Regions from separate parts of the Pseudoalteromonas sp. CO348 genome, predicted to be linked through region 3. Evidence: predicted binding sites of a transcription regulator. Region 3 holds the regulator's gene; each other region holds the start of a gene.
What was found. The regulator MetJ, encoded in region 3, represses methionine synthesis genes. The targets are predictions, from matches to a motif close to TAGACGTCTAGACGTCTA.
Positions count from the first base shown of each region.

Region 1: the regulator MetJ is predicted to act here: its motif matches at 3,201-3,218, upstream of metA (homoserine O-succinyltransferase).
Region 2: the regulator MetJ is predicted to act here: its motif matches at 3,408-3,425, upstream of metK (methionine adenosyltransferase).
Region 4: the regulator MetJ is predicted to act here: its motif matches at 2,437-2,454, upstream of metE (5-methyltetrahydropteroyltriglutamate--homocysteine S-methyltransferase).

Region 1 is NZ_SGPI01000023.1:48,561-52,710, reverse strand. It holds gene EXT48_RS11775 (tetratricopeptide repeat protein) at 1-1,191, opposite strand, end outside; gene EXT48_RS11770 (Ig-like domain-containing protein) at 1,442-2,173, shown strand; gene EXT48_RS11765 (DMT family transporter) at 2,220-3,110, opposite strand; gene metA (homoserine O-succinyltransferase) at 3,288-4,150, shown strand, end outside.
Region 2 is NZ_SGPI01000009.1:109,779-113,928, forward strand. It holds gene EXT48_RS02490 (CYTH domain-containing protein) at 1-1,137, shown strand, start outside; gene EXT48_RS02495 (HDOD domain-containing protein) at 1,248-2,093, shown strand; gene metK (methionine adenosyltransferase) at 2,155-3,306, opposite strand; gene tkt (transketolase) at 3,567-4,150, shown strand, end outside.
Region 3 is NZ_SGPI01000030.1:40,626-44,775, forward strand. It holds gene metL (bifunctional aspartate kinase/homoserine dehydrogenase II) at 1-188, opposite strand, end outside; gene metB (cystathionine gamma-synthase) at 193-1,413, opposite strand; gene metJ (met regulon transcriptional regulator MetJ) at 1,758-2,078, shown strand; gene EXT48_RS15200 (malic enzyme-like NAD(P)-binding protein) at 2,160-3,401, opposite strand.
Region 4 is NZ_SGPI01000011.1:175,233-179,382, reverse strand. It holds gene metE (5-methyltetrahydropteroyltriglutamate--homocysteine S-methyltransferase) at 1-2,236, opposite strand, end outside; gene EXT48_RS04410 (LysR substrate-binding domain-containing protein) at 2,527-3,414, shown strand; gene EXT48_RS04405 (YdcF family protein) at 3,516-4,150, shown strand, end outside.

The DNA of each region.
Region 1 (4,150 bases), on a different contig from region 3:
TGCGATAAACCCGACGAGTACATGAGACAAAATACTTGTCTCTGTTTGGTGCTTAGGCGCGGCCAAGACGTTAGCGCTTTGAAGGCGAAATTGATAAAGGTTTTCACTTTGTACACGACTAGTTTTAAGCATGTCATTATAACGCTGTGCGGTCTCTACCGCTTCTTTATAAGCGTGTGTTTGTAGTTGGGACTGCAATAAGGCAATGTAAAATAACTCCGTAAGCTGACTATTTTGCTGATTATGCGCTTCAAGCCCCTGTTTAAGTATCGTTTGTGCTGTTAGGTTATCGCCCTCAAGCTGCTTGAGTTTGGCTTCAATAAGCAGTGCTCGCTGATCCACTTTACCGTGTTGAATTAGTTGCCGAGTACGTTTAAATGAAGCAAGTTGCTGTTGTGCCTGAGCGATATGATTTTGAGCAATGGCAATTTCGGCCAATAATAAATAGGCTCGAGACAATTGGGTATAGGCGCCACTTTGTGTCAAAGGTTGAAGTAAATCTTCAATGATTTCAATTGCTTTGTTGTAGTCGCGCTTTTTGTAGAAGACTTCCGCTATGCTTAGCAAGGTGTGGTTCGCTTTGACCTGGTCGCCGGCTTGTTGGTGGAGCGCATGGGCTTGACGAAATGAGAGAATGGCATCATCCAACTGATTAATATCCCTCGACACATTCCCTAAATTATTAAGTGTGATCGCTTGTCTTTGCTGGTTATTTGTTGCTTTCGCTATTTGGTAGCTTTCTAAAAATAAAGTAAGGGCGGTATCTAGATCTCCGAGTGCCTGATAAGCATTAGCTAAATCGTTTGCCGATTTACCCAGGAGTTCGTTTTGTTGCAACTTAGCCGCAAGCGTTTGCGCTTCGTGGAAGCTCTCCAGCGCTTGAATATAATTGCGCTGGCGGTAACGATTAATACCACTTTGTCTTAACACCTGAAAGCGCTGAAGTGTGGTTAACTTCCATGCCATCAACTCATCCAGTATTTGATTGCTGAGCTTTATGTCACCCGCTCGACGATACAAGCTCACAAGCTCAAGATGTGCATCAAAAGCTTGAGCACCGTTGGGTTCAAGCGTTTCAAGATGTTGCTTACAAGACAAAATTTGGCTTGTGAGGTTAGCATTATTAGCACTTGGGCATTCTGAACCATGCGCCGGTAACACAACGAGCAGTAAAGCTAAAAGCAAAGGCATAAATATTAGTCTAGATACATTGTTTTTACATATTAATATAGTGGTAACAAAAAGTCGTGTCTGCCTTTAATAAATCTCAGGTGGACTATTTTTTGTATTTTGTTGCTGTCTAGCTGCTGTTGTTTAACTTTGCCAGTACGACCAAGTCTCGATTTGTTAATATTGTTAGTTTAATGTGTTTTTGGTATGGTCTTGTTGCTAATTAAGGCCCAGCTGAAGAAGCTGGAAATCAATCCATAAGGAAATAAAAATGAAGTTAAATACAATGTGGCTAAAGTCACTTAGCGTCGGTGTCGCGTTATTTGCACCATTAGTGAGTGCCGCTCCTCAGCTTGATAAAGCCATATTTGAGTACAATGCTGGATTAAACATCCAAGAGGAATTTAATATCTTTGCCGATGGTAACGTGACTGATCCAAATTATCCAAATAGTGAGCTACGTATTCAATTGGATAGTAGCAAAAGCTACGATCAAATTGGCTTTTATGACAAAGTTTACACTACATACGGTCAGGCGGTTGCATACAACACATTAGACAGACGTTGGGTTAAATTTAAGGGTAAGGTGCTTTATTTTTCAGGCGAAGACAACGGTAACCAAAAGATAGATACGATTGCTTTTCGCATTGTTAATCCCGCTGGAGAAACATCGGAGTGGGGAGAGATCAGAGTTAGCTTAGACCAAGCGTTTGGTGGTAATTACGATGTGTATCCGAGTGATGACTCGGCACAAACCTTTGCTGGTCAATCTGTTGATGTGTACGTTAAAGATAACGATAGTGGCGTACCATATTATTATGGTGTTGAGATTTTTAGCTCACCAGCTAACGGTACAGTATCTGTTAACAGTGACTATTCCATTACCTACACACCAAAAGCAGGGTTCATTGGCCAGGATTCGTTCCAATATCGCATTAAGGGTAACAACCTTTATGATATTACAAGCGCGCCAGCGACAGTTTCTATTTCGGTAGCAAATTAACCCCAAACTCAGGTCAATATGCACACATATTAAGTGTGTATATTGGCTATCCTTTTAGCAATAAAAATACTCCAGCCAAAGCAATTAGGCCTCCAAACATCATAGACTTAGTAATAGCTTCTCTGCGCAGTAGTCCAATCGTCATGACCATGAGCGGTGCCGTTGCAAAGATGGTTTGTGCGATAGCGGGATCAGTATGATTAACGGAAATCAACTGTAGCCAAAGGCCAATAAAGGTGCCAAAAAACACTGCAACGAATAACCAGTTTTTACCGTCGATTTTTTTAAGTGTGAGTGCTTTAAACAGGCTTTGTGATTTCAAGTAAGCAACAATAAAGGCCACAAATAGGGTGCCGGATCCCAAGCGGATAAGTGCCGCCCACAAACTACTAATGCTTTCGTTATTTAGCGCACCTTTGGACAGTACCATACCCGCAGCTTGGCAAATGGCAGCCGTGAGTGCAAAGCAGACTCCCAAGAGATAATGTTTTTTGTCTAGCACTGGCTGGCTTCTACTTGGCTTAATCGCCAGCATTACACCAACGGTTGTCACTGCAATGCCGAGCCAAGCGGATGCGCTGAGATAAACACCAAGAAGTACAATATTTAAGATCCCCGCGATGGCAGGTGCAAGACTTTCAATAACCAAAGTGCGAGCAGGACCTATATTTCTGAGTGCGGCAAAGTAAGCGCTGTCACCAATCGCTATGCCCAGTATCCCACTGGCTATCAGCCAGCCCCAGCTCGAGAGTAAGGTCGGATACATAGCATCACCTGCGATGAGCAAACACAAGATCATCAAAGCAGAAGCGATGACGCCTTTGCTGACGTTCAACTCAAATGGACTAAGGTGATGGCTAAATCGTTTATACAGTATAGTTGAGCCAGCCCATACCCCAGCCGCCGCAATCGCTGCCGCTTCGCCAATACCAATCATAAATATCAAGTTTCATGTGTTTATTAATATGGTGGCAAGTATACATAAATTGAAATAGTCAGTGAGAGGTGAGGCATTAAATTATTATTATAAATGTTTAGACGTCCATACATCTAGAGGTTGAATTTTTCCAGTTTTTGTCCATAATAATGCCATTCGATTAGTCTGGAGCAGCGCATGCCAATCACCGTCACCGACGAACTCCCAGCCATTGCCCAATTGCGTCATGAAAATGTGTTCGTGATGCCACAAAGTCGTGCATCAACGCAAGAGATCCGCCCAATGCGGCTCGCGATATTAAACTTGATGCCGAATAAGGTGGAGACTGAGGTGCAATTTATCCGATTACTGGCAAATACCCCTTTGCAGGTGAATGTTGATTTGTTGCGACTAGACACCCACCGCAGCTCTGAAAACTCAGAACAACATCTAGATATGTTTTATCGCTATTTTTCGGATGTAAAAGAGCAAAATTATGATGCTTTGATAGTCACCGGTGCGCCGCTGGCGCATCTTGAATATGACGATGTGGTGTATTGGCAGGAATTACAGGCGTTTTTTGATTGGGCTGAGCACCATGTTACTTCAACTCTGTTTTCTTGTTGGGCCGCACATGCCGGTTTGTATCACCATTATGGGTTAAAGCGAGCACTAAAAAATGACAAACTGTGTGGCGTATTTAAGCACCACTGTTATTTTGACCACGGGGCGCTCACTCGCGGCTTTGATGATGAGTTTTTGGTGCCACACTCACGTTATGGCCACATCGACATCGATAAAATTAATGCGTGTAAAGACCTAGTGGTGTTAGCAGGCTCTGAAAAAGTGGGCGCTTACTTAATTAAAAATCACTCAGGTAGCCAAGTATACATTACCGGTCATCCTGAATACGACGCCGATACGCTACAAAAAGAATATCTTCGCGATTGTGAAAAGATGGCCAACGCACCGCAGCCTGAGAACTATTTTCCTGAGAATGACACCAGCAAACGTCCATCTAAAACATGGCAAAGCCATGCATTCTTGTTATTCTCAAATTG
Region 2 (4,150 bases), on a different contig from region 3:
CGTACTTGGTTAATCGAAACGGATTCGGGAACCAAAATCGAAGTCGTGTTGGATAAAGGGGAAATAGCAGCCCAAGGGAAGATGGAGCCAATCAATGAGCTTGAAATAGAGCTGATTGAGGGAAATAAAGAAGATCTTTTCTTATTAGCCGATCACCTAATTAAACAAGCTGGTATGCGCTTGGGACTATACTCAAAGGCCGCCAGAGGATATCGAATTGCCGATGATAAACCTCTAAAACCAAATAAGTTTATAGGGTTTGTACCGCTCAAATCTCAGGTAACGCAAGAACAAGCGCTAATTGCGACAGTCAGTTATGGTATTCAGTTCGTCCAAAAACATGAGCAGTGCTATTTTAATAAACCAAGTCTCAAGACATTAAAACGAGTTATTGACGGAGTTTCACTTATCCGTCACGCGTTTTGGTTGTTCGATGACATCGTTGATAAAAGCTCGACTGAGAGTATTCGCAATGAGTTAAAATGGTTGTTGTCAGAACTTGCTTGGGTCGAAAATGCAATTCATTTGAAAACCTATACCTCAAAGCGCCATGCTTATCATAAGAAACTTAATCAGTTTCCTGAATTGGCGCAGGTCATTACCGATCTGCAAGATGTTCAGCCAACACCGACGGACATTGAAGATTTATTTCATTGCACCCGCTATAACCGTTTGATCCTTTCACTTACTCGCTGGCTTGTTGATAGAGCTTGGCGTAAAAACTGGGATCAAAAAGCACTGAGTGCAGCAGAGCTACCGGTCACAGAAATCGCAAGCCAATTATTTGATAAAGACTGGCAAGAGTTGAAAAACTTGCTTCCACAGGATAAATCGCTTTCTGAAAAAGATTATTTACATGTCAGAATAAAGCTAGAAAATACGCTGCTAAGCGGTAACTGTCTGGGTAAGCTTTACGATAAAGAAGCGCGCAAAGCGTTTAGAACGCCTTGGATTGATATCGTTTATGGTATTTATGAGCTAGAAACACTGGCGTATTTATATCAGCTTTGCCAAAGCCAAAATGCAGACGAGCTGCAAGAAGTGCAGGCATGGCTTAAGCAAAAATCAGACTTTTTGATAAGTGCTATGGAGCAAAGTCGACAATCTTCCATGCATAGCGAACCATATTGGTTCTAACCAGATTAAGCGGGGTTTTATCCCGCTTTTTTGTACCACTTCATTACAATCAATACTGCAAATATCAGGCGATGAACTAAACTTGGGTGTATCAATTCTGAGGTAGCCCAATGATCGATATAGACGATAAAGTGCTGAATGATTTGCGCGGCGGATTTAACTTACCTGCTAAGCCTGAAATATTACAAGCCTTACAAAATGAACTATCACAACCGGAGCCTGAGTTATTTACCGTGGCGGATATTATTGCGGCAGATGTTGGTGCGTCTGCAGCGGTATTAAAGGTAATTAATTCACCGGCTTATGGTCTTGCCCGTACAATCACTGATATAAAACAAGCTGTGATGTTTTTGGGCGTTACCTGTATTACACAGCTAGTGACTGGGTATTTGCTTAAAAATGCGTTTGAGCAGTCAAAGTGCTGTATTTCACTGCAGCAGTTTTGGGATAATGCTGCGGATATCTCAAAAGCAGCAATGGTGGTTGGACATCATTTAAAAGCATCATTACCCCTAGAGAATTTGCAGCTGCTCGGACTCTTTCACGATGCCGGGATCCCAGCAATGGCCGTAAAATATCCAGACTACGCTGAAGTAATAAAACAGTCTATAGAGCGGCCTGAGCAAACATTGATTTACTACGAGCAGCAAAAGTATCCAGTGCCTCACACTGTGATAGGTTACTTTCTTGCGACGTCTTGGCACTTACCCAAAGAAATATGCCAGATGATTTTGCGCCACCATGACGTTAGCTATCTTGAAGAGCAAAAAAATGCACAACATGTGCAAACCTTTGCGGCACTTAAACTGGCTGAAAACCTCTGTTTCGAAGCAAAACATTTTAGAAGCGCAGCGGATTGGTATCTATTTAAAGACAAGGTGATGATTGAGCTTAATCTTCATGATGATGAGTATCAAAACTTAAAAGATGATGTCGACGAGGTATTTATCGGGTAGGGGTTATCTATGGGCATTAAAAAAGGCGCACTTGGCGCCTTTTTTACTTTTTCAGCAGGGGTTATAGGCCTGCAGCTGCACGTAGTGCGTCAGCTTTATCTGTTGCTTCCCAAGGGAACTCTTCACGACCAAAGTGGCCGTAAGCAGCAGTAGGCTGATAAATTGGACGCTCAAGGTCTAGCATAGTGATTAGACCGTAAGGACGTAAGTCGAAGTGCGCGCGGATAAGTTCGATTAAACGCGACTCATCAAGCTTGGCTGTACCGAAAGTTTCTACACTGATAGAAGTAGGTTCAGCAACACCGATTGCGTAAGACACTTGGATCTCACACTTGTCAGCAAGGCCAGCGGCAACAATGTTCTTCGCAACGTAGCGCGCTGCGTAAGCTGCAGAACGGTCAACTTTTGATGGATCTTTACCAGAGAATGCACCACCACCGTGACGAGCCATACCGCCGTATGTATCTACGATGATTTTACGACCAGTTAGACCACAGTCACCCATAGGACCACCGATAACGAAACGGCCAGTTGGGTTGATGAAGAACTTAGTCGCTTCTGTGATAAGCTCTGCAGGTAATGTAGGCTTGATGATCGTTTCCATCACAGCTTCTACAAGGTCAGCTTGTGATACAGAATCACAGTGTTGTGTAGATAATACGACTGCGTCGATACCTACTGCTTTACCGTTTTCGTACGCGAATGTTACCTGAGACTTAGCGTCTGGACGTAACCAAGGTAGCGTGCCGTCTTTACGAACTTGCGCTTGGCGCTGAACTAAACGGTGTGAGTATGTGATAGGCGCAGGCATAAGTACGTCAGTTTCGTTACACGCGTAACCAAACATTAGGCCTTGGTCACCAGCACCTTGTTCTTCTGGACGAGAACGGTCAACACCTTGGTTGATATCAGGTGATTGCTTACCAATGGTGTTAAGGATTGCACATGAATCAGCGTCAAAGCCCATGTCAGAGTGTGTGTAACCAATTTCACGCACGGTCTTACGAGTTAATTCCTCGATATCAACCCAAGCGCTAGTTGTGATTTCACCACCAACCATAACCATACCGGTTTTAACGTAAGTTTCACACGCAACACGTGCTTTTGGATCTTGCTCAAGGATGGCATCTAGAACCGCATCAGAGATCTGATCGGCGATTTTATCTGGATGGCCCTCAGAAACAGATTCAGAAGTAAATAAATGTTTAGCCATTGTATTTATGCTCACAAATATTGCGCTTCACAAACATCAGGGACAGCGCGAAAAATTAAGGGGCGTATTCTAACCAAAAAACCTAGGCATTGACTAGTTATTTTACGCCTAGACGTCCAAAATTGTGCAAACTTTTTTAATGGTCGGAAAAAGTCCGTCTGTACCCGTTTTTTTATGGCCTTTGCCGTTGCAGTTAGCCATATAAATAAGTAAGAATGGGCTCAAACCCCCGCGAAACACATTTAAAGGTAGGAGAATTCATGCCATCTCGCAAAGAACTTGCTAATGCAATTCGCGTTCTTTCCATGGACGCTGTACAAAAGGCCAAGTCTGGCCACCCAGGAGCCCCTATGGGCATGGCGGACATCGCAGAAGTACTTTGGCGCGATTTTTTAAAGCACAACCCAAGTAATCCTGAGTGGTTCGACAGAGATCGCTTCGTATTATCAAACGGTCACGGCTCGATGTTAATTTATTCATTGTTGCATTTGTCGGGTTATGACTTATCAATTGACGACATCAAAAATTTCCGTCAGCTACACTCAAAAACACCAGGCCACCCAGAATATGGTTATGCGCCAGGTATTGAAACTACTACTGGCCCATTAGGTCAGGGTATTACTAATGCGGTAGGTATGGCGATTGCTGAAAAAGCATTGGCTGCACAGTTTAACCGTGAAGATTACGACATCGTTAATCACTATACCTATGCATTTTTAGGTGATGGTTGTTTGATGGAAGGTATCTCACACGAAGCTTGTTCACTTGCGGGTACCCTTGGTCTTGGCAAACTGATTGCATTTTGGGATGACAACGGTATTTCAATCGACGGTGAAGTTGAAGG
Region 3 (4,150 bases):
AATGCGCGAACATCTTGCTGCTCAAAGCTTTGCCATAACTTCACTAGGGTATTCGTTGTTTTTCCTGCAGCAGAAACCACAACACTGTCACCTAGCTGACATTGCTCTAACACTATCTTGGCAACCGCCTGATAACGCTCTGGCGAGCTTAAACTCGAACCACCAAACTTATGTACTACTTTTGCCATTTACTCACCACAACGCTACTGTATGTGCAGGCGTTAATTTGAATGACTTAGCATCATCACTCGCCTGACTTTCATCAATACATGCAAATCCTGATTCCAGATCTGCAATGAGATCCTGTGCATCTTCAATGCCTACAGAAATACGAATCAACGTGTCGCCCACTCCCGCTTCTAAACGCGCTTGCGGATCCATACCTGCGTGTGTCATCGTCGCTGGATGGCAAATAAGACTCTCAACCCCACCTAAAGATTCTGCCAATGAAAAGTGCGTTAGAGACGTTAAAAACTTCGCTGATGTTTGCAGATCGCCTTTGATATCAAAGCTCACCATGCCACCAAAGCCGAGCTGTTGTTTTTTCGCAAGTTCGTGTTGAGGATGCGACTCAAGGCCAGGGTAATAAACTTGGCTAACATACGGCGACTTTTCTAAATACTCCGCAATAAGCTGAGCATTTTCTTGATGTTGGCGTAAACGCACGTTTAAGGTGCGCAGTCCACGTAGAGTAAGGTAACTATCAAAAGGTGCACCGGTAATACCGATATTATTCGCCCACCAAGCTAACTCATCACCCAACTCCTGTGTACGCGCGATCACCGCCCCCCCCACGACATCAGAATGACCATTGATATATTTAGTAGTTGAATGCACGACTACATCTACGCCAAAAGCAATGGGATTTTGTAGTGCCGGAGACAAGAAGGTATTGTCGGCGGCGACCAAAGCCCCCACAGCGTGTGCTGCATTTACGACAGCTTCTATATCCGTTAGCCTTAATATTGGGTTACTTGGTGTTTCAATCCAAACTAATTTAGGTTTGATCTGCTGCAGCTGTGCAAGACTTTCTGATTGTGTGAGATCCAAGACGGCTAATTTGAGCAATCCACGCTTAGCAAGCGATGTAAACAAGCGATAGCTACCACCATAACAGTCATGTGGAATAACCAGCGTATCGTCATGGTTAAGTAGCTGAGTTACTAGGTGAACGGCAGCCATGCCAGTCGCGGTAATAATGCCACGAGCACCACCTTCAAGTTCGGTAAGTGCCTGTGCAAGCACATCACGATTAAAGTTACCACTGCGGCCATAATCGTAGTCGCGTTTGGTATCAAAATCGGCAAAAGAATAGGTGGTAGAAAGGTAAAGCGGTGGCACTACTGCCCCATGTGCTTTATCAGCTTCTATACCATGACGTACTGCAACCGTCGATTTGTTAACTTGACTCATAAGGTCACCTAGATAGTTGGATGTTTAGACGTCTAAAAGGTTAGAGCAACATAAACTAGAAGTCAAAACATTTATACTGCTAAATGGCTAAATAACTAGTATTTGACTATCTTTTTTAAACCGATAAAATTTCGCCACTCTAGGCGTTGCTAATACGACTGAGTTATTGAAAACTATGGCAGAGATTCTTCTATCTCGCTATGGCGGATTAGTTTATTCATCTATTTGAGTTTGGGATTTATCTTTAATTCGTAAGGTTATCCCTATATTCATGCGGTTGGTGAATAATGTAGACCAGAACCCAGTCATATTGGCATTGATGTAACTGAGGCAAGTACACAATTATGGCAAAATGGAACGGTGAGTATATTCACCCATATGCAGAACACGGTAAGAAAGCAGAGCAAGTAAAAAAGATCACGGTGAGCATACCTCTGAATGTACTCAAAGTGCTAACTGATGAGCGTACACGTCGCCAAGTGAATAACTTACGTCATGCCACGAACAGTGAGCTTTTATGTGAGGCGTTTCTACATGCCTTCACAGGTCAGCCACTGCCGAGCGATGAAGACTTGAGAAAAGATAACCCAGAGCGTATTCCGTTAGAGGTAAGACAAATAATGGAAGAGCGCGGTTTGGAGATCCCAGAAATAAACGAAGAGTGATAACTACTCTTTCTCTGTGGACATACAGACACAAAAAAAGCCTCAATCGAGGCTTTTTTCATTTGGATAATACCAATGGTACTATTCCATATATCCAGCTGGCATATCGATTTGTGCCACACCTGATTCAATTGCAGCTACCGCTACCGCTTTTGCGATACGAGGTAACAAACGCGGATCCATTGGTTTTGGAATAATGTACTCAGGACCAAACTCAAGACTATCCACATCAGCCGCTTTTAACACTTCAGCAGGCACAGGCTCTTTCGCAATCGTTCTAATTGCTTCAACCGCTGCAATCTTCATCTCGTCATTGATAGCGGTTGCACGTACATCAAGCGCACCACGGAAGATAAACGGGAAACACAGCACGTTATTTACTTGGTTTGGATAATCTGAGCGACCTGTCGCCATGATCAAATCATTACGTGCACCGTGTGCAACCTCAGGGCTGATCTCTGGATCTGGGTTAGAACAAGCAAATACCACTGGCTTGTCAGCCATTAGCTTTAGATCCTCAGCAGAAAGTAAGTCTGGGCCAGAAACACCAACAAATACGTCCGCATCTGCAATCACGTCTTGTAACGTACGCTTATCCGTGTTGTTTGCAAACAGCTCTTTGTATTCATTTAGGTCATCACGACGAGTATGGATCACGCCTTTTCTGTCCAGCATATAGATGTGCTCACGTTGAGCACCGCATTTGATCAGTAATTCCATACAAGCAATAGCGGCTGCACCCGCGCCAAGACACACAATAATCGCATCATGAATATCTTTACCCTGGATTTCCAACGCATTCAGCATACCCGCAGCGGTTACAATTGCAGTGCCGTGCTGATCATCATGGAATACAGGAACGTCACAGCGTTCAATTAGCGCGCGCTCAATTTCAAAACACTCTGGCGCTTTAATATCTTCAAGGTTAATGCCACCAAATGTGTCTGCGATATTTGCCACAGTATTAATGAAGTCTTCGGTGGTGTTGTGCTTAACTTCGATATCGATTGAATCAAGGCCCGCAAAACGCTTAAATAATAGCGCCTTACCTTCCATAACAGGCTTTGACGCCAAAGGACCTAAGTTACCTAAGCCAAGAATTGCCGTACCATTACTGATCACCGCAACCATATTTCCTTTACCCGTGTAACGGTATGCATTCGCCGGATCAGCCGCGATTTCACGTACTGGCTCTGCAACACCTGGGCTGTATGCAAGTGCTAAGTCTTTTACGGTCTCGGCAGGTTTAGTGAGTTCAACACTGATTTTACCTGGAACGGGCTTCTCGTGATAATCTAGAGCTTGTTGACGAAAGTCTGTCATGGCGCGATATTTTCCTACGAAGTTAATGTGAGAGTGTGGTAAACGTTCGCATTCTGAATGTTGGCAACCTAGCTAGCTGGTTACAGCAACACACAGTGCGATTAACTATATGAGCGACGACATTCAACCACTCAACAAGCGTATGTGCTTTGCTGTCGCGGTATGTCAATAGGACATATAGTTAATCGACCGTATTCACACAATACCGAGTTTTGCTCATTATTCAAGTAAAATCAGGTCTATCCACTAGCACGGCATTTTCTATACTTTTCCGAGAAGATAAGCTCAATTTTAAGAAATATTTCACAAATAAAATGACTAAAACTTAAAAAACAAGACGCTAAAACCAGCACAAAATGTATAAAATTAGCACAAATGTACACCAACTATAAAAACAATAAGAAAATTGCAACTTAACTAATTTTAACGTCAAGATACCGACATTTAATCGCAATATACTGACTTTAGTTTATATTAAGTGCTCATACCTGATACTAATTACTATATGAGCTTTGATTATTTTCACAACTTAAGCTCGTAAATGTTCAATATTTATCTGCTAAATAGAGTTTTTACTCTACCCAAGAAATCAGTAAAGTTTTGCTGCCAAACTGGCAAGTTTTTTATTTTAGAAGAATAAAAGACACAATAAGACGGGATGACTGACGGTCTGTCTGTTGATGCAGAATAGGATGTATAAATCAGGAAGGTATTTTCAAACAGGCACAAAAAAAGCACCATAGGGTGCT
Region 4 (4,150 bases), on a different contig from region 3:
TCACCATATTCTCAAGTGCAGCTCGGGTTTCTGGCCATGCTCGGGTTTTTAGCCCACAATCTGGATTCACCCATAATCTTTCTACTGGGATTTTCTTCGCTGCTTTGTGAATTAAGTCTTTTATCCATGCCACCTCAGGGACGTTTGGCGTGTGAATATCATACACACCAGGCCCGATGTCATTGGGGTAGTCAAAGTCTTCAAAGGCGTCGAGTAAGGTCATATTTGAACGTGACGTTTCAATTGTGATCACGTCCGCATCCATATCCGCTATGGCGGCGATAATATCGTTAAAATCCGAATAACACATATGCGTATGGATCTGTGTTTCGTCATTCACACCACTTGCTGATACCCTAAACGCATACGCCGCCCACGCTAAGTAGGTTTGCCACTGACTGGCTTTGAGTGGCATCCCCTCTCTAAAAGCAGGTTCATCGATTTGGATCACCTTAATCCCTGCATTTTGCAAATCTACCACTTCATCTCTCAGTGCTAATGCAATTTGATTCGCGATGCTCGGCTTGTCTAAGTCATCTCTGACAAACGACCAAAATAAAATAGTCACAGGTCCTGTTAGCATGCCCTTCATCGGTTTTTTGGTTAAGCTCTGTGCATAACTCGTCCAATTAACTGTCATTGGTGCCGCACGCGAGACATCCCCCCAAACCACAGGGGGCTTAACACAGCGCGAACCATAACTTTGCACCCAACCAAACTGAGTAAAGGCAAAACCTTCGAGTAATTCACCAAAGTACTCAACCATATCATTGCGCTCTGCTTCGCCATGAACCAGCACATCTAAGTTAAGCGCTTCTTGTTCTTCAACGGCATAACGGATCTCCGCTTCCATCTGGCTTTGATAAGCATCAGCACTCAACGTACCCGCTTTATAATCACGTCGCGCCTTACGAATAGCCTGGGTTTGTGGGAAGGAGCCTATCGTTGTGGTTGGCAATAAGGGTAAATTTAGCGACTGTGCTTGTTTTTTAATTCTGGTTGCGAATTCACTATTGCGTTGGCCGTCTTTTGCTGTAAGCGCTGAAACACGCTGCTGCACCTCATTATTATTCACGCGAGTAGAAGTTAAACGCGCTTTTACAGGCTTAGAATATTCGACCAACTGGGTAATATCACGCTGCTCCAATGCATTTTTCAATAATGCCAGCTCTTGCCCTTTTTGTTTGGCAAATGCGAGCCAAGACTTTAACTCACCATCAAGCTTTTGCTCTTGATCTAAGTCGACTGGCGTATGTAATAATGAGCATGAAGGAGCGAGCCAGAGATTATCACCGCGACGTTCATGAACCAGAGCAAGTTGCTGATATACACCTTCAAGATCCGAGCGCCAAATGTTACGACCATTCACAACCCCAAGAGACAGTACGCTATCTTGCCCAACTACTGTTTCTAACGCAGCCAAGTCGTAGTTTGCCGTTACACAGTCAAAATGCACGCCTTCTACGGGGTAAGACTGGATATCTTCAACATGCGCTTGTATGGAGTCAAAATAACTGGCCAACAACACTTTTACTCCTTGGCCGCTCAACGCATCAAAACTCCGGCGCAGCGCGTTGCGATAAGCATCGTCGATTTCCAATGCTAAAATAGGTTCATCAATTTGTACCCACTCAACGCCTTGCTCTGCAAGCTTGCCGAGTACCTGCTGATATACAATCAATAACTTATCTAATAAAGCCAATTTATCAAACTCTTGACCAACGCATTTAGCTAAGTAGAGATAGGTTACCGGGCCGACCAATACGGGCTTTGCTTGGTAGCCAAGTAATTGTGCTTCTTCTACTTGAGTAAACAACTCCGTCCAAGTCAGGGAGAATTCTTGCGTTTGTGTTAACTCAGGGACGATGTAATGATAATTGGTGTTGAACCATTTCGTCATTTCACTTGCGGCACACGCACAGCCGCTAGGTGCTCGACCTCTGCCCATCCTAAACAAAGTATCAAGATTTACCGACTCATCATTTTTGTGACGACTGGGAATAGCGCCGACAAGTAATGAAGTATTCAACACGTGATCATACCAAGCAAAATCGCCTACAGGGAGAAGGTCAACACCAGCGTCAGCTTGCAATGCCCAGTTTTCTGCACGAATGCGCTTTCCTTCCGCGATTAAGTCGACTTGCGTTAAGTCGCCTGACCAATAGCGTTCTACTGCAAATTTAAGTTCACGCTTTTTGCCTACGCGTGGAAAACCCAAGTTATGTGTTAATGCCATGATTTCAATTCCATCTAGATGTTTAGATGTCTGAAATATAATTCTCATGCTCAAAAACAACAATTGATGCTTTCTCAGATTTCATATGAATAAAATTAAATTGTAATTTTTTGCAAAATTTTTACAGAAGTAGTGACAACGCTGTCATTTTTAGTGTTATAGTGGATTTGTGAATTTTTGAACAATTCACCGTAGGTATTTAGACGTCTAGACATTGATAATAACTAAATAGAATCGTAATATTGAGTAATGCTGAGATTTGCTCACTTCAAATATGAGAATTGTTGATAATGATTGATATAAAGCACCTAAAGACTATCTCCACCTTGAAAGAAACTGGTTCTCTTGTGAATACAGCACGAGAGCTATTCCTGACTCAATCTGCTTTATCACATCAGATCAAAGATCTTGAGAGCAAACTCGACTGCCAACTCTTTGAGCGCAAAACGCAGCCAGTACGTTTTACCCCTCAAGGGATGTTATTATTGGAACTTGCCAACGATGTTTTGCCTAAAGTTGAAGCAACAAAGTGCCGTTTGAAGGAAAGCCTTAATCAGCCTATCTCGCAACTCAGATTAAGCGTGGAATGTCATGCTTGTTTTCACTGGTTGCTTCCAACAATTAAAGAATTCAATACCTTTTGGCCTGACATTAAAGTCGATTACGAACGTGGCTTTAGCTACGACGCGATTCCTGACCTTATTGAAGATGAGCTGGACTTAGTGCTTACCTCAGACATTCGCGAACCAGAGCAACTGGAATACGCGCACCTATTTGACTTTAAGTTAAAGTTAATCGTTGCACCAGATCACGAATTGGCCAAGAAGGCCTATGTCACAGCACTCGACCTAAAAGATGAAACCATCATTTCTTACCCTATTCCTCGCGAGCGTCAGGACATATTTAAGCACTTTATTCAAAATGCACGCTTTGACGGCACGTTAAAAACCGTCGATCAAGGTTTATTAATCTTCCAACTGGTGAGCGCAGGTATGGGGGTTGCAGCATTACCGGACTGGTTAGTGACACCTTATGAGAGCCAAGGGCTAATTAAATCGATTCCTCTAGGCGCACTTGGGCTAAATCGTCCAATGTATTTAGCAATGAAGAAAAGCATGAAAGATAACCCTGTTTATCGTCATTTCCTCAATACTTGCCGAAAAACCACTGCAAGATAGAGGACTGGGCTCTTTTTTGAGCCCTAACTGTTAGACATTTCTACAACTCCCATCTCATGCTAGCATTGCGTTAGGCTTATCTTAATCTAGGGCATGTTTAAATGTTTGAAGTCAAAAAGGTTATCGGTCAACTTATGATGCCGTTACCATTATCTTTAGTGGTGCTTATGGGGCTTATGCTTTTTATCGCCAAAACGCGTAAAGGGCCTTACATCGCAAGCTGGTTCGTCTTACTCACGACATGGGCGTTATCGACTCCTTATGTCGCACAACATATTATTGAGTGGGATACAGGCGCTCTCGCCGCATTCAATCCAAGCAAGCACAACAATATAGATAAAATCGTGGTACTTGGCTGTGATTTATACCCAGATAAATCTCTCCCCAGCAACGCCCAACTTGGCAGCTGCGGTCTAGCCAGATTAGTTGAAGGCGTAAGACTTGCTAATATTTACCCAAAGGCCCAGCTGTATGTCTCAGGTTACGGCTATGGCCATGCAACAAGCGCGGGACTCATGGCAAGAACCGCACAGAGCCTAGGTATTTCCACTACACGTATTAAGCAAAACCCCAATGCCAAAGACACCGCGGACGAAGCAAAAATGCTAGCACCTTTACTAGTCGATTATGACGTCGCATTGGTCACATCGGCTTCGCACATACAGCGAGCAAAAAACCTATTTGAAGCACAAGGCATAGAAGTGTTCGCTGCACCGACGGAGTTCTATAACTTCAA